DNA from 2 places in the Alkalibacillus silvisoli genome. Region 2 is predicted to be linked to the other one. Evidence: riboswitches for the same ligand, from Rfam matches in the RefSeq annotation. Region 2 holds a riboswitch; the other holds the start of a gene.

Region 1 (9,074 bases), on a different contig from region 2:
ATTTTGTATGCTTTTTGGCGAAATTAAACGCCTAGTTCACTTAGAACAGCTCGAGTCATTCGGGAATGGTTATCAGCGTTTAGGGTATGTTTATCGGCGCTCAAACTTTTTTATCAGCGCTCGAGGAAGTTTATCAGCGTTCACTACTTTTTATCAGTGCTCAAGGAAGTTTCGCGATCAAAGTGCAACAATCCGGACGAGTTCATTATATAATGAATCGTTCGGTTTTTTATTATTATAATGAACCTTGTTCTAATCCCTTATATTTTGACAAACTATATGCTTCATATTATATACTTTGCTAAAATAGCACTTAATGAAAGGAGCATCCTTAATGTCTAAACAGTCTCTTAATACTAAAATCGTTCATAATAAGATTGACCAATCAGAAGCTACTAACTCTAAAGCAACACCCATTTATCAAACCTCAGCCTTTACCTTTAAAGACCTTGATCATTTAGAAAGCTATTATGAAGGAAATGTTCCCTACCTTTATACAAGAGAGAATAACCCTAATACAAATGAACTTGGGCAAGCTGTCGCTAATCTAGAAGAAGCCCCCGCTGGAGTTGCCTCTTCCTCTGGTATATCAGCCATAATGGCAGGAATCTTATCAGTTGTTGAGGCTGGTGATCACATTGTTGCTGCTGAGGATCTTTATGGCGGTACACATCAATTAATTGCAAAACAATTAGCTAGTTTCGGTATAGAGCATTCTATAGTTGACTTTAGTAACGAAAAAGCTATAAAGGAAGCAATCCGAACTAATACAAAATTATTATACACTGAGTCGATCACTAATCCTTTCTTACGTGTTGAAGACTTAGAGAAGCTCGTTAGCATTGCAAAACAATACAACTTAAAAACGATGGTCGATAACACATTTGCAACACCATACTTACTTCAACCTTTTAAAAAAGGTGTTGATTTAGTTGCTCACAGTGCGACAAAATATATTGGTGGTCATAGCGATGTGACTTCAGGCATAGTCGTTGGCCATAGAGACTTAATTACAATAGCGAACCAGAAAGTAATCGGCCTTGGGACAAATCTAAGTCCATTTGAAGCGTGGTTAACACAACGTGGATTAAAAACGTTAGGATTAAGAATCAAGCAACAATCCTATAACGCACATTATGTTGCTGAGAAACTAATGAATAATGAGTGGATTAAGAAAGTGTATTACCCTCAGTACGTATCTGAACGCGGAAATGGAGCAATTGTTACAATTGAGCTAGACCACAATATCAATATTGATACTTTCTTCAAGTCATTGGACTGGATTAAAATCGCACCAACTTTAGCTGGTGTTGAAACTACAGCATCATATCCAATCAGCACTTCACACCGAGCATTAACTGATTCTGAGCGCAAACAAATCGGCATTAATGATTCTGTCATTCGATTATCAATTGGTATAGAAGAAGCGAGTGATATTGTTGAACAATTAGTCACAGCGATCAACGCAGCAAAATAGAACTAATTTCCACATATTATTATATTTGACTGAGAATATATGTGCTCCTTTCACAAACAATATGGATTGAAAGGAGCACATATTTATGCGCGAGAAAATGACGCCCGTTTTTATCATTTCAGTTGTCGTTATGTTAATACTCGTCGGGTTAGGAATATTTTGGCCTGATGGGCTTGAAGAGTTAACAACCAACATACAAGCATTTATCTCTGAATCATTTGGTTGGTATTATCTAATCGCAGTCACTTTCTTTGTTATTGTATGTTTGACCTTTTTAATTACACCATTAGGTAAGATTAAATTAGGCAAACAAGGTGAAAAACCTGAATTCAAACGCCCAACTTGGATTGCCATGCTCTTTAGTGCAGGAATGGGAATTGGGTTAGTATTTTGGGGAGCTGCCGAACCGATTAATCACTATGCAATCATGTCACCAACTGCTAGCGAATTAGGAACTGATCAAGCCGTTAAGGAAGCAATGTATTATACTTTCTTCCATTGGGGTATACACGCTTGGGCAATTTATGGAATTGTAGCATTAATCTTAGCCTATTTCAGTTTCAGACATGACCGTACCGGATTAATTAGCGCATCTCTACACCCATTATTCGGAAAAAAGAGTATGGAAGGTACTCCTGGGAAAATCATTGATATATTAGCAGTTATAGCAACCGTGATAGGTGTAGCAACGACACTTGGATTTGGAGCTGTCCAAATAAATGGCGGATTATCTTATTTATTTGATATTCCTAGTGGGTTTACCCTTCAACTCATCATTATTTCAATTGTCACTGTTCTTTTCATGATCTCAGCTTGGACTGGACTCGCTAAAGGAATTAAAATTTTAAGTAATGTCAATATGATTTTAGCGATTTTGCTTTTTATTTTTATGATTATTGCAGGACCTACACTCTTTATTCTTAATATGTTCACAAACTCAATTGGGGCATATATTCAAAGCTTACCTGCAATGAGCTTTAGAATTGCACCGCTAAATGAAGACACACGTGAGTGGATTGATGCTTGGACGATTTTCTACTGGGCTTGGTGGATAGCCTGGTCACCATTTGTAGGAATATTCATCGCAAGAGTATCACGCGGACGAAGCATTAGAGAATTTGTGTTTACCGTCTTAATTGTCCCATCAATTATCGGGTTTTTATGGTTTTCAACTTTTGGAGGGACTTCTATTTCTTTAGAGCATAATGGGATTGCAACGATCTCAGAGTTAGCAACGGAAGAAGCATTGTTCGGTGTTTTTGATAACTTCCCATTAGGAATGGTCGCCTCGATTATAGCGATTATACTCATTAGTACGTTTTTCATAACATCAGCTGACTCAGGAACGTATGTGTTAGGGATGATGACAACAAACGGATCACACCATCCTGGAAGACGAATTAAACTCATCTGGGGTGCCTTACTATCAGCTACTGCCTTAGCCTTGCTTTACACAGGCGGGTTACAAGCGTTAGAAAATACGATGATTGTCGCTGCATTACCATTTTCAGTGATCATGTTATTAATGGTCATAAGTTTCGTCAAAGCAATCTACAAAGAAGGAAGAGGGCTTGGTATAGGTGAAATTAAGAAAAAACCAGATAAAAGCAAATAATATAAAGGTCTAGAGGCTTCAAACTCTAGACCTTTGCTAATCAATAAGCTTCATCACTTCACTACTTCCCACTTCTGTTGATTCTCCCATCATCAAACCCGAACTATCAACTGAAACAGATCCTCTCGCTTTACCAAGCTGTTCATCTTCTAAATATTTTAGAAATTATTCCCCTCTCATAACACCTCCTTAGTTTTGGTTAGAATCGAAAAGGAATTTAGACTTCCAAAATAGAATACTTAATTAAAGAGTAAAGAAAGAGGGGGAAACTATGACGAAAGAAACTAAAAGACAAAAGTACACGATTGAACAGTTTGAAAACACAGAAAGTCTTATAGGTGTTGCTTTATCCCATGATGGTACATCGGTTTTATACGCAAGTGACAGGACAGGGGTATACAATGCTTACTCAACTCAACTAAACAATGGTCAACCTAACCAAATCACCTATACTACCACTAATTCAATCTTTCCAATCACTTACTTCCCAAAGGACAACAGGTTTTTATACCAAAGTGATGAAGGTGGCAATGAGTTAACGCACATATATTTACAAGATGAAACTGGTCAAGTGAAAGACCTAACACCTGGAGTCAAGGAAAAGGCTGGATTTTTAGGTTGGTCCAAAAATGATAACAGCTTCTTTTATGAATCGAATAAACGTGACGAACGATTTATGGACCTCTATGAAATGGACATTGAAACATTCACACCACAGATCGTCTTCAAAAATCAAGATGGCTTTCAGATCTCAGAAGTCTCACCTAATAAACAATACGTCGCCCTTCACAAATCTTTTACTGCTAACAACTCAGATATGTACATTTACTCTAATGATGGTGGGCTTGAGCACTTATCCCCACACGAAGGTGATGTTCAGTATATACCAGTAGCTTTTGATCAAACATCTAATTACCTCTACTACCTGACAGATGAAGAGAATGAGTTTCTATACTTAAAACGTATGAACTTAATGACTAAATCCATCGAAACAGTCGCAATAGAGGATTGGAGTATCATCATGGCCCAATTCTCAAAGAACTACCAATACCTGATCTATGCCATTAACAACAATGGTAAAGTCGAGATTAAAATTATGAATACAAAAACAGGTCATTTCGTTGAGATCGACAACCTTAAAGAAGGACAAATTAGTGATGTGACCATTTCACATAACGAAGAAAAAATCGCATTTCTATTAAACAGTTCTAATGCACCTGATAACCTTTACGTTTATGACTTAAACCAAAAGAAGTTAACTTGTTTAACTGATACACTAAACCCTGAAATCAACCGTGATGATCTCGTAAAAGCTGACATTGTACATTTCTCATCATTTGATGATCTTACAATTCCAGCTATTTACTACAAACCACATCTAAATGAAGGTGAAAAAGCACCTGCTTTAGTGTGGGTACATGGTGGGCCAGGTGGACAATCAATGGTTAATTATAACCCGCTCTTCCAATACCTAGCCAACCATGGTTATGCCATTTTAGCTGTTAATAATCGCGGCAGTACAGGATATGGCAAAACGTTCTTTAAAGCGGCAGATAAGAAGCATGGTGAGGTCGACCTTGAAGATTGTATCGAAGGCAAAAATTATTTAGCGTCTTTAGATTATATCGATGAAGATCGTATTGGTATAATCGGTGGGAGTTATGGTGGGTTTATGGTGCTGGCAGCTATGGCATTTAAACCGAATGAATTTGAAGTAGGTGTTGATATTTTCGGCGTTTCCAATTGGGAGCGCACGTTGAAAAGTATCCCATCATGGTGGGAAGCCATGCGCGATGTTTTATACAAAAAAATCGGTGACCCGTACGAAGAAAACGATTATATAAGAAGCATTTCTCCACTGTTTTATGCTGAGAATATTAATAAACCACTGATCGTTTTACAAGGGGCTAATGATCCTCGTGTTCTTAAAGAAGAATCAGATGAAATTGTAGAATCAGTAAAGAAGAATAATGTTCCAGTTGAATATATCGTCTTTGATGATGAAGGACATGGATTTACTAAGCGTCAAAATCGAATTAAGGGTTATCAAGCGATTAAAGATTTCTTAGATCAACACTTAAAGGATCGTTAGACCTCAATTCATCAACTTTAAAAGGAGCGGGAAACATTTCCTACTCCTTTCTTATATCAACTTCAGTGATTTCAACCCATGCATGACACCATCATCATCAACTGGCTTTGTTTCATAGCTCGCTTTTTCTTTTGCCAAATCATGTCCATTACCCATTGCAACACCATAAGGAAATTGAGACAACATCTCAAGATCATTTAGGGAATCTCCAAACGTTGCAACATTGTCTTTAGGAATACCTAATTTCTCAATGACTTTCTCTATTCCTTCTGCTTTCGACCCGCCAGCAGGGATTACATCCGTTGATAGCTCATGCCAACGAATAAAATCAAAGTTATGATACTTCTGCTCATAAACTTCTTCTTCCCCTTCTTTACAAAAGATTAAAGTTTGATAAAGCTCTCTATTTTTATACTCTGGGTCAAATGTAGGGAGTTGTTCAATTTTAAGTGAGGAAATGCTTTCTGTAATATAATCATGTTCAACCACATTTGCTTTCATATCTAAATGATCCATATAAACAACCGGATGATGATTGGCATTTGCATCTTCTACCATTTTATTAAGAGCAGATTCATCAAGTGGATTTTTATAAATGACCTCTCCTTCTACAACGACATATTGCCCATTAAAGCTTATATATGTATCTATACCTAACTCGTCTCTTAAACCTTCATACATAAATGGTGCACGACCTGTTGCGATCGCAACCTCATGTCCATTTGCTTTCAATTGTTGTACAGCCTGCTTAGCTGAATCTGGTAAATTTTTAGCTTCATCTAATAAAGTACCGTCTATATCAAAGAAAACGATATGTCGATTTGTCATATTTATGCCTCCAATAACTAAAATGAAATCCATCATCATTATATAGTAGCCTTAAACATATGCCAAACTATATCCCTAACTGAGCACCTTTCTATGAAGTTCGCTCAATTATCACGACCCCTATCAACATGTCATCTTAATTGTTAACTAAGAAGCTTTATATTTATTTAAAATTTAAAGCTTTTTAGGTTGTTTTTTCTAATTTACTTTGGTACATTGTAGGTAATTAAATAATCTTTCTTATTTTAAATTTTTTAAAGTAAGGATAGAGGTGCAAAGACCATTAGTACTTTTGTTGAAGAGAGTGAGCTCTTTTGATTCATAAGGAAAGGGGGATTTGCCGAAGCTTCAATAACTCTCACATTCTTGAGGCTGGTTCTGTTATTTAATAAATGCGGGGCTGTCATATAGGAGACTATATGGAGGGCTATCTAGACTTAGGACTGTCAGACGTTCTTAAGCAACAGCGAGCCCTCTCGTTGTTGCTTTTTTGGTCCTCCACACCTAGAGGTGAACTAAGCTTAATTTTTTATAGAAAAGGGTGTGTGTGTATAATGAATTTTGGTCAAGTCATTACAGCGATGGTAACCCCATTCGCACAAAACGGTGAAATTGATTTCGATGCAACGAGAAATCTAATCAACCATTTAATTGCAAATGGATCAGATGGTTTAGTGATTGCAGGGACGACTGGTGAATCTCCGACATTAACACATGAGGAGAAATTACAGTTATTCCGCCTAGCTGTAGAAGAAGTTAATGGACGCGTTCCTGTCATTGCAGGTACAGGTTCAAACAACACAAAAGCTTCTGTTGAACTATCACAAGAAGCAGAAACAATTGGTGTAGATGCAGTTATGCTTGTTACACCATACTATAACAAGCCTTCTCAAGAGGGCATGTATCAACATTTCAGTACGATTGCAAATAACATTAATCTTCCAGTTATGTTATATAACATACCAGGACGCAGTGCAGTTGGCATGACTTCTGATACGATTATTCGCCTATCTCAGATTGATAACATTGTGTCTGTTAAAGAAGCAAGTGGCGACTTAGGGCAAGTAACAGCAATTGTTAACAACACCAGTGAAGACTTCACTCTATATACAGGTGAAGATAATCAAACATTACCAACAGTTGCAGTGGGCGGTGTAGGTGTTGTGTCTGTTTCAGCTCACATCATTGGTAAAGAAATGCAACAAATGCTGAACGCTTTACGTAATGGCGATGTGGCTCACGCTTCAAGAATGCATGGTTATATCGTACCGTTTATGAACGCGATGTTCCAAGCACCAAGTCCAACACCAGTAAAAGAAGCCCTTAACCAGCTTGGTATACCAGTTGGAAGTGTTCGCTTACCACTCATCCCATTAAACGATACAGAGCGCGCGTCACTAACTCTGTTAATTGACGAATACAAAACACAACAAGATGTAGGGTAATTAAAAGAACAAGCGAAAAACGCTTGTTCTTTTTTGTGCCTTCTTTTCTAAATTCTATTCAAATTGTTTGTATGGATTGTTATGATAAATAGATATTAAGGCAAGACTATTAATGATATGATAATGTAAAATATTTTTTAAGCTTACGAGTTAAATAGAATAGAGGAATGATCGGTTATGTTAACTAGACAATCCATTAAAGATTTATTTCCCAGTGCAGTCTACCAAAGAGGGTTAAACTACTATAATCGCGGAAAAATAAGTAGCCTAGATTACAACAAATTGAGCGGCGTTTGGCACGCTTTCGTAGAGGGAAGTGAACTTTACAATCTTAGCGTAAGGATAGAGGGGAGTTCATTATCCTATTCTTGTAGCTGCCCTGCCCATAAACAATATGAAAGGTGCAAACATACTGTCGCCGTTTTAATTAGAATTGCTAATGAAACTGAAGAAGAACCCGATCAACAGCATCCTAAAAGCTTTAATGATACACTGGATAATTTTCGTAATACTAAACGTCCGAATTATAGAGACTATTCCGAAGAAATGATTAATCTATTATCCAATCAGCTTCATTCAAACAATGAGAAGATCAATTATAAAGAAGTCCTAAAAGCTGAGTTCACTCTTAAACCACACATCCAGTGGTTTCAAGGAGATACCCTTTCAATCGAGATGAAAGTGGGTGTTGAACGTACTTATGTTGTCAAGAACTTAAAGAGATTTTTAGAAAGTGTTAATGCAAGCAAAGAACATTTCTTCACACCTAAATTTAGCTATGACCCTGAAGTACATCAATTTTCAGAAGAAGACCAGGAAGTCGTAAACCTTTTACTAGATATGTACCGAAATGACGTATTTCATGAAAGTAGCTTTCAATCACCACCTAGTCAAAAAGGGATGACGATTCCACCTTTAGTTGCTGGACAAATAATGCCTGCACTAGCTAAGCGTAATTGCAAATTTGAAGATGGTTTTGAATCTTTTAACGAAATCAATTGGATTGAAGAAGACTCACCCCTTCACTTTTCATTAGATAGAGGCGAAGAAGGGTATGAACTAGCTTTAGAAGATTTTTATGACATTCAATATTTTAAAGCTTACGGCATTATTAAAGAAGACCAAAACTTTTACAAACTTAATGAAAAACAGAAAAATATTATGGACGACCTATTTAAATTACTATACAGAACGCGCCAACATTCCATTCCAATCAATCAACAGCAAGTCGATTCGTTCTTATCCCATGTTGTCCCTAGCTTAGAGGAAATTGGCGATGTTAATATGTCTAGTCAAGTGACGGAATCTATTATCAATCCGCCGCTTCAAGCTAAAATGCACCTTGACCGAGAAGATGAACGTTTAACAGCAACTGTCCATTATAAATATGACGACATCATCATTGACCCGATGCAGTCTGATTCTAATCAAACACAAGACTCTGAGAAAATATTAATTCGAGACGTTTCTAAAGAAAGCCAAGTTATGAACGTAATTGAACACGCTTCATTTAAATTCAATGGCCAAGAGCTATACTTAGATGATGAAGAGAATATTTTTACCTTTTTATATGAGGTATTGCCTCAATTAGAAGAGCAAATGGATATATATTTAACG
Region 2 (9,074 bases):
ATTAAATAACTCATTGATTCCTCTGAAGCTAAGAACATGTTATAGAAGTTATTTGCTACAATATACAGGATTCCAATTGGCGCTACGATTCTTAGGAACCAAATCCAAAGAGCACCAACAGTCGTATCTTGTAAACCTGTTTCACGTAATACTTCTATCTTGTTCCAACCCCAACCAACAAATAGCGCTGTAATCATACCACCAAGAGCTAATGTGTATTGGTCGGTAACGGTATCGATTAAATCTAAGAACGGTAATCCGAAAATTTCTTGGCTTAATGGTCCACCTTGAGATAATGCTGAAGGAACACCAAATGCTGTAATAATAATACCAGCAGTTAAAGTCGCTTTTTTACGGCTCCATTCAAAGCGACGCATCGCCCACGATACGCCTACTTCTAATAGCGAAATTGCAGATGATAAAGCTGCAACAGCAACTAATAAGAAGAAGAACAAACCGAATATTGTACCACCAGTGCCCCACTGACCGAATGCTTCAGGTAATGTAATAAAGATTAGGCCTGGGCCATCTCCTGGGTCTAAACCGAAAGTAAATACAATTGGGAAAATCATTAAACCAGCAAAAATCGCAAATAACGTATCTAACGTTACAATTGTACCAGCAGCACTTGGAAGCTTTGTCTCTTTAGGTAAGTAAGATGCATATGTAATCATAGCACCCATACCAAGTGATAAAGTGAAGAATGCCTGACCAATTGCCATACCCCAAACTTCCATATTACCTAATTGGGCAAAATCAGGTGCAAACATAAAGTTTAATGCTTCACCAGCACCTTCCATCGTTAAACCATAAATCGCTAATACAATCACTAATAAAGCTAGTAACGGCATGAATGTACGGTTTGCTAATTCGATTCCTTTCTTAATACCGAAGTATACAACACCGATTACTATTGCCATAAATAATACTTGCCAAAAAACTGGTGCGATCGGACTTCCAACAAATCCTTCAAAATATGCACCATATTCACCTTCTGCAACACTTCCAGCAGAACCTGTTAAATAGCTATACACATAATACATAACCCAACCTGCGATTACACCATAGAATGAAAGAATTAGTGTACCAGATAAAACACCTAAAATACCACCGAGTTTCCACCACTTTCCTGGTGCTAGCTTATTAAATGAGCCAACTGCATCTGATTGACCTTTACGACCAACTGTAATCTCAGCTAGTAACACCGGTAAACCAATTAAGAAGATACAAATAATATAAGCTAGTAAAAATGCAAATCCTCCACCTTCTCCTAGTACATAAGAGAAACGCCATATGTTACCTAGACCTACAGCTGAACCAACAGCCGCAAGAATAAACCCGAGCCTTGTAGCCCACTGTTCACGTCCCTGCATAATCATATTCCCCTTTCAATTACTTTTTTAATTAGTACATCTTTTGCTTGTTTAAATTTAAAAGTGTACTAACCCTCTCACCTTAAATATATTGACTATTTTGTTTTATTATAATTTTTTGACAATTTTTTTGCAAGTAAAATTGAAAAACTTTATAAAGTCTTAGTCAAAAAGTTTGAATTATTCAATATTTTAAAGAGAGCAACGATATTTATATTAACAAAGATCGACACCAACTGACAATAGTTGTTTAAAATATTTAAAATAATCGTTCTACCTTTTAGGGATATGCAGCAACGGATGATTATTTCACACTATTATAAAGATCTTACGTTTCGATTGGGTAGTTTTTTCAGCATTCAAGCTTCTTTAATTTCGCGTAATCGAAACGAAAAAAATCCGAACGCGTTCATAAATGATGAATCGTTCGGATTTTCTATTATGACAACTAATATTGTTGTCCTCTATCTTTAATTGAAACTATTTCAATATTTGTTTTAATAATAAGACTAAACCTACTAGTACAATTATGGTTAGGATTAAACCAACAAAAACAGAACTTGTTAAAGCTAAAGCTAGATAGCCTAAAGTTGCTGATAATGCTGCCATAACTGCATATGGGATCTGCGTAATGACGTGGTCTAAGTGATTTGACCCAGCACCTGTTGATGATAAGACAGATGTATCTGAAATTGGTGAGCAATGATCTCCAAATACAGAACCAGCTAGTACAGCTGCCAATGCTGGAATTAATAAGCCTGGGTCTAATGCTACAGCCATTGAACCAGCAATAGGTAACATTAACCCAAATGTGCCCCAAGACGTACCTGTTGCAAACGCCATAATACCAGCAACTAAGAAAATAATTAACGGTAGATACGCTGCATTTAAATCCGCACCTTCTACTAGACCAACTAGATATTGATCTGTACCAATGGCTTCAATAATCGATACAATCATCCAAGCTAATACTAATATATATACAGCCGGAAGCATTGCTTTAATGCCTTCCCATGTCACTAAGAAGAAGTTCGTTTTCTCACCTTGCTGTACACTATAGAACAACATAGCAACGACAACTGAGATAGTACCACCAAGAACAAGTGATAAATTAACATCTGTATTTGCGAAGATCGATACTAATGTCGCTTCACCCTCACTTGCTTGAACACCTGTTACAATCATGGATGTCACTGTTGTAATTAGTAATACTAGAATTGGGATCAGTAAATGATAGACTTTACCCCCTGTATTTTCGATGACGCCACCTTTTAAGTCACCTGGTACATCTGTGTTGTTCGGGTCAATTAACTCACCTGTTTCTTGAGCCCGCTTTTCATGCTTTTTCATTGGTCCAAAATCTAATTTAAAGTAAATGACTAAAAATACAAGCAAAATAGCAGCAATAGCATAAAAGTTATACGGAATCATTTGAATGAACGCCTCTAATGCTCCCATATTAGCTAATTCATGAGTTGCTATGATTGAAGCAATGATTCCAATAATATAGGCACCCCAACTTGATATTGGTGTTAATACCGTAACTGGAGCTGATGTGGAGTCAATCAAATAAGCTAATTTTGCTCTTGAGACATTTTGACGGTCAGTAACTGGTCTAGATACCTGCCCAATGGTTAAACTGTTAAAGTAATCATCAATAAAAATACCTAAACCTAATAATCCTGTTGTATATTGTGAACCTTTCCTTGTTTTAATCCGTCCAACAGCCCAATTACCAAAGGCCCCTGCTCCTCCAGTTGCTGTTAGAAACGCAATTAAAATACCTAGTAATAGTAAGAAAGCGACTAATTGCAGGCTCCAAATATCCCAATCGCCTTCCATGTAAAATAAATGCTGAAAGGTGTTCCAAATGCGTTCAGCAGTCCCAATAATGTTAAAGCTTTCTACCATTAAAGCCCCAACAATGATTCCAGCACCTAGTGATAATAGTACTTTGCGTGTTAATAATACAAGTACGATCATCACAAGTGGTGGAAGTAATGACCAAACTGTTGCTTCCATTATTTCCCCTCCTTGTTATTATTCGAGAACTCCGCTTTTATCAATTCGGCGTGAAGCCAAAAAAAAGTAATGATAGAGAAATCTACCATTACTTTTGAAAGTCGGTTATTTCTCGATCAGTAGCTCCCCGCTTCTCACGCGAGAGTGTACCCCTTATTCAGAAATACACCAATGCTCAAATAACGACTAAATGAGCATTTCGGCACTTAACCCTTTCACATATGATCCTTGTTGTCATCCTCACATATGTTACTGATACTAAGCGCACCTCTACCTCATCGATAGATAAGGTCTTGCTTATATTTAATTTTTAACACAAAAGTTAATATACCATGTCAAGTTAATCTTGTAAATCCCTAAATGGTATAGAAACATTTGGAGAATCAGAAGCTCCTTGGTTATAAAAATCAGGCACTTGCCCTTGCACAACGCCAACATAGACTGGCACATTTGTTTCTACTTGCGTTGTTTTCGTCGCAAACGGTATAACGATTTGCACATTAGCTTGAATATGGATATCTAACTCAATCATCGCATTATTGATTCCGTATTCCGTAACTCTTCTCTCTACATCTGATTGCACATCACCGATCACTCTGAAATGAACGGGTACTTGAGGCCCTAAGTTTGCTAATAAAGCATTTTGGGTTGCTTGACCGATCGGGATCCTCACAATCGCTCTATGTTCTTCTACAGTATCCTCTTGAATAATAATGTCATCATCTAAATCAAAGTTCAACGTCTCTTCTGGCGTTATTTCACCTCGTTCAATTCTTTTTAAGAAGTTTTGAACACGAAACGTCGTATTACGTAACACACGATTAATTACGACACTATTCCAATTTAAAGATACAATATTTCCATCACCATCTGTTTCAATGTCAATTAATTCATCAGCTTCTAAATCATCTGCTATTCTCTTACTAACCGCTTCATTAATAGCTTCTCTTGCAAATTGATTGGTTTTTGTTTCAGCGATTTCAATTAAAGTCGGCTCAATTCCTCTGTTAATAATCCAGACTGATAATATAATGGCAACAATGAAAGAAACAAATGTGAGCATGAGGATTTGACTTAACGTCTTGGGTTTTCTTTTGTTAAATGTTCTTGGTTTGAATCGACGCACGTAAAAACCCCCTCTACCTAAACTGTATGCTTAGGTTTAGGGGGGCATGTATTAAATGTTGGAGGGTCCAAAAATTTAATTTAAATTCATTAATGCTTGCTTACCAATCATGCCTTCATACCATCCGTACTTCTCTTCAGCGTACTTCGTTACTTTTTGTAAAGGGGCATATAACAACTCATCTCGGTTACGAACGCCTACCGCACGCGCTGCAACAATTTGGCGGTCATGTAATTTGTTGTTCAGCAAGTCAACGTCTAAAGCGCCACACATAATATACCCGATGTCATTAGAAATAACTAGTAAATCTGTCTTTGGTAATTCAACATGAGTAAAGGTAAATGCGCCATCTTCAATCCAGATAGGCTCTACGTGAATCAATGACACCAACCTCCTTCTTTTATAAGTTATGAACTTATAAAAAAGAAGTGCCTGTCATAATTTTACCTTTCAGACAAACACTTCTCTAATACATCTCTTAAAAATTCTGGCATAAAATACTTTTTCTCATCTACATGGGAGATCGGTGGAATCAGCCATGGGAATGAAAATGTATCTGCTGTTGCAATCGTGTATTTTTTAGCTGGGTCAACGATTTCTCCGTTTAAATAGACCTTTTGTATTTGATTAGAATAATGATTATACTCAAAATCAATATTTGAATATATCATCTTCCCAATAACTTGACCTCTAAAACCTAAGCCTTTTAGCTTAAAATTAGTAAATCGTTCTGTTTCAAATAATTTCACCGTTTCGATTAATTCATCCCCCGTTAAAACCATTGTACAAGGATTCATCGGGTGTGGGCAGCTTTCATGAATGTCTTTCTTAGTAACTGAACCTGTATTAAACCCTTTTAATAATACCCCTGAGTTTAAGACAGCTGCATCAGCCTTTGTCCACTCCTTTAAAGTATTAACAAAAGACTTCATGATAAGCGTCTCTTCAAACCAACTGATTTCATACGGCTGACTTAAGTTTACTATAACTTGATTTAACTGTTGATTTGCTTGTATTTCTAACTCATTTAAGTATTCTAGTGTAGCTTCATCAATTTGAGGTGAGATTGGAATAGCCTCTCCAACTAATGACTCGACATGTCTTTTAGCTTTATTGTATGAAACATTAATATAACCATAATGCCTACCTTGTTTACCTACAGCATTGATGATTGTACCATTTGTCACCTTTCCTTCTTCAAGAAGATGATGTGTATGCCCACCTAAGATCACATCTATCGGATATTTTTCTGAAATAGCTTCATCATCGTAAATCCCTAAGTGTGATAACAAAACAATGATGTCACACTCCGCTTTAAGTTGAGGAATCACTTCATCTAAAACGGTAAAGGGTTTTTCAACATGCCAATCTAATTGCTCATAAAACGTTTTAAATGGTGCAGTTAATCCGACTACCCCGATTCTCGTGTTATTATTTGTCGTAAGGACTTTATAAGCCTTTAACCAGTTCGGCTTATGTTCATACTGCGGCTTTAAATTAGCACAAACAACCTCAAACTCTGCCTCATCATATAAATGATAAAGGCCGCTTTTAGGTAAAGTAATGCCTTCATTATTCCCAAGAGTGACGACATCATAATTAGCTAAGTTTAATAACTTAACATTGGCTTCACCTAACGTTGCCTCAGTAATTGGGTTAACACGGTCTATATGATCCCCATTATCTAATATTAAGTAAAATTCATCGTTCTGTTCATGGTTTTCTATTTTTTCATTAATAGAAGCCATAATATGTGGCCAGTATTGAAAATGGCTATGTAAGTCACTTGTGAAATATAAATGGATCTCTTCATTCATACAGATTAATCCCCTTCATTCTAGAAAGACTGTATTATTAATCTTATGCCGATTATAATCATAACAATTCTTAAAATCCACTCAATGACCTGACTATTTAAACGTTGATTCACAACAGCTCCTAAATAACCACCTAGCCAAGCACCTGGAATACTAGCTAAGGTAAATGCCCACAACACATGACCTGCTGCAATATGTGCACTAGATGATACGACACTAGAGAAGAAAATCATAAACATAGAAGTTGGTACGGCAATATGGGCTGGAAAACCAAATAATAAAATCATAGCTGGAACCATTAATGAGCCTCCACCAACGCCAAATAATCCAGACATCATACCAACAAAATAGGCAATGAATATACCTAAAATAGCTGAATACGAATAGGTTGTATTTTTCCCATATAAATCAAATGTTCTTGTAATCTGAAATCGCCCTGTTTTCATATTAGGGATTGTCGGTTCATTAACTGCTTTCTTTTTAACAAAAAACATACTGACAACGAATAACATGAGTAAACCGAAGTATAACTGGAATGTATCAAGATGAACAAATTGATTAATATATACGCCTGTTAAAGCTCCTGGAATGCTTCCTATTAAAAATAATGAACCACTAAATACGTCAACTCGTTTACGCTTTAAGTAAGTTAATGTGGATGATAGACCTGTGAAGATCATCACTATTAATGACATCGCGACAACATTTTGAGGTGTTACCCACGAGAAGCTATCACTGAACTCAGCAAAAAATAGTAACACCGGAACAAAAATAACTCCCCCACCTAATCCAGCAATACTGCCAACAAAGGAGCTCAATAAACCGATAATAAACATTATAATAAAAACCATTACGATATCCCTTCATTCTTAGAAGATTTACATTGTTGATATTTATGTAGCCCAATCTCTCGACAATCTCGGAGAACTAAAAAATGCGTAAGGTTAACCTCACGCCTACTATCATACCATACTATTAAGATGATCAACCAATTAAAATATTTATACATATTCACATACAGTTCTTCACATCATTTCAACTTGTTCACTTAACAAATGGTCTATTGCTTCTTTCCATTCTTCTCTTTTATTTACAACAAAGAAGTATATTTCATTTGAGTTTAAAATAACTTTTAACCCGTTTTTCATCAAAGGAACCCCAAAAACCTTATTTGTATAAAACTCAATATTTTTAATGTGACTTAATTTTATAACTACTTTTTCTTTTTTAATATTCGCCTTGTGTGGTTGATGCGTCAAATGTTGTTTAGTTAAAAATAGTTTTCCGCCAACAGCTTCTTTACCTTTCCATAAGTTTGAAAGCCCTTGCTTAATAGTTTCATCCATTTTGAATTCTCCTCTCATAATAGTTCCAGTATTTTCTTCTTAATTGCTATTATACCTTTATAAAGAGGATGTTCAATATGCTAAATATACTAATTGAATAAAGATCTTACAGCAAATAAATACAACAAGGGGATTTAGGCACATCATCGTTATAGGCCGCTAAATTATGTTTCAATCTGTTTAATTATTTTCGCAGGATTACCACCAACAAATACATTATCTTCTATATCCTTTGTAATGACTGCACCGGATGCGATTACCACATTATTTCCTACATGAACACCTGGGTTTACTATTGCACCACCACCAATCCATATATTATATCCATCCAGCATCTTATTTTTTCAGTTTTCACCATGCATCTTCCCTTAAAATTTCAACTTAAAAATAATTATAGGATAAATACAACTTCACTTCATTGATAACTTGAACATTAAAAAGAAAGAGGCAAACTTTAAAGTTCGCCTCTTATATAAAAGAAGTCAAATTAAATTGGCACACATTAAGAACTCATGCCTTATATAACCCATCACAATTGTCGTGAGGAGAGTTATATTAATATTAACCAATACTACCTTCCATCTCAAACTTGATAAGACGGTTCATTTCAACTGCGTATTCCATTGGTAGTTCTTTCGTGAATGGCTCAATAAAGCCCATTACGATCATTTCTGTTGCTTCTTCCTCTGAAATACCGCGGCTCATTAGATAGAATAACTGCTCTTCAGATACTTTAGATACCTTCGCCTCGTGCTCTAATGAAATGTTTTCATTAAGCACTTCGTTGTAAGGAATTGTATCTGATGTTGATTCGTTATCTAAGATCAACGTATCACATTCGATGTTTGAACGAGCACCTTCTGCTTTCTTACCGAAGTGTACAATACCACGATACGTTACTTTACCACCTTGTTTTGAGATGGACTTTGAAACAATCGTTGATGACGTATTCGGTGCTAAGTGATGCATTTTTGCACCAGCATCTTGGTGCTGCCCTTTACCAGCTAATGCGATTGACAGTGTCATACCACGAGCACCTTCACCCTTTAGTAAGACAGCTGGATATTTCATAGTTAACTTAGAACCTAAGTTACCGTCAACCCATTCCATCGTCGCATTCTCTCCAGCTGTTGCACGCTTAGTAACTAAGTTATAAACGTTGTTAGCCCAGTTCTGGATTGTTGTGTAACGGCAATAAGCGTCTTTTTGAACATAGATCTCAACAACTGCACTGTGTAATGAGTTCGTTGTATAAACTGGTGCTGTACAACCTTCTACATAGTGTACAGACGCACCCTCATCAACAATAATTAGCGTACGTTCAAACTGACCCATATTCTCTGAGTTAATACGGAAATACGCTTGTAGAGGTGTTTCTACTTTTGTATTT

Evidence for each region. A riboswitch is a leader RNA that binds a small molecule or an ion and turns the genes downstream of it on or off. The one in region 2 is predicted to bind lysine.
Region 1: it holds a riboswitch for lysine, as region 2 does, so the genes downstream of both, dapA (4-hydroxy-tetrahydrodipicolinate synthase) here and ABDZ63_RS10440 (Na+/H+ antiporter NhaC family protein) in region 2, are expected to answer to the same signal.

Annotation. Positions count from the first base shown of each region.
Region 1 covers NZ_BAAACZ010000002.1:4,557-13,630, reverse strand. The annotation lists gene ABDZ63_RS00290 (trans-sulfuration enzyme family protein) at 335-1,477, shown strand; gene ABDZ63_RS00285 (glycine betaine uptake BCCT transporter) at 1,563-3,092, shown strand; gene ABDZ63_RS00280 (S9 family peptidase) at 3,364-5,184, shown strand; gene ABDZ63_RS00275 (Cof-type HAD-IIB family hydrolase) at 5,236-6,012, opposite strand; lysine riboswitch at 6,271-6,450, shown strand; gene dapA (4-hydroxy-tetrahydrodipicolinate synthase) at 6,567-7,457, shown strand; gene ABDZ63_RS00265 (SNF2 helicase associated domain-containing protein) at 7,635-9,074, shown strand, end outside.
Region 2 covers NZ_BAAACZ010000017.1:26,632-35,705, reverse strand. The annotation lists gene ABDZ63_RS10445 (sodium-dependent transporter) at 1-1,373, opposite strand, end outside; gene ABDZ63_RS10440 (Na+/H+ antiporter NhaC family protein) at 1,854-3,395, opposite strand; lysine riboswitch at 3,508-3,676, opposite strand; gene yunB (sporulation protein YunB) at 3,736-4,521, opposite strand; gene ABDZ63_RS10430 (YunC family protein) at 4,597-4,902, opposite strand; gene ABDZ63_RS10425 (bifunctional metallophosphatase/5'-nucleotidase) at 4,965-6,338, opposite strand; gene ABDZ63_RS10420 (sulfite exporter TauE/SafE family protein) at 6,359-7,189, opposite strand; gene ABDZ63_RS10415 (GRAM domain-containing protein) at 7,364-7,684, opposite strand; partial or broken gene ABDZ63_RS10410 (DapH/DapD/GlmU-related protein) at 7,849-8,010, opposite strand; gene sufB (Fe-S cluster assembly protein SufB) at 8,246-9,074, opposite strand, start outside.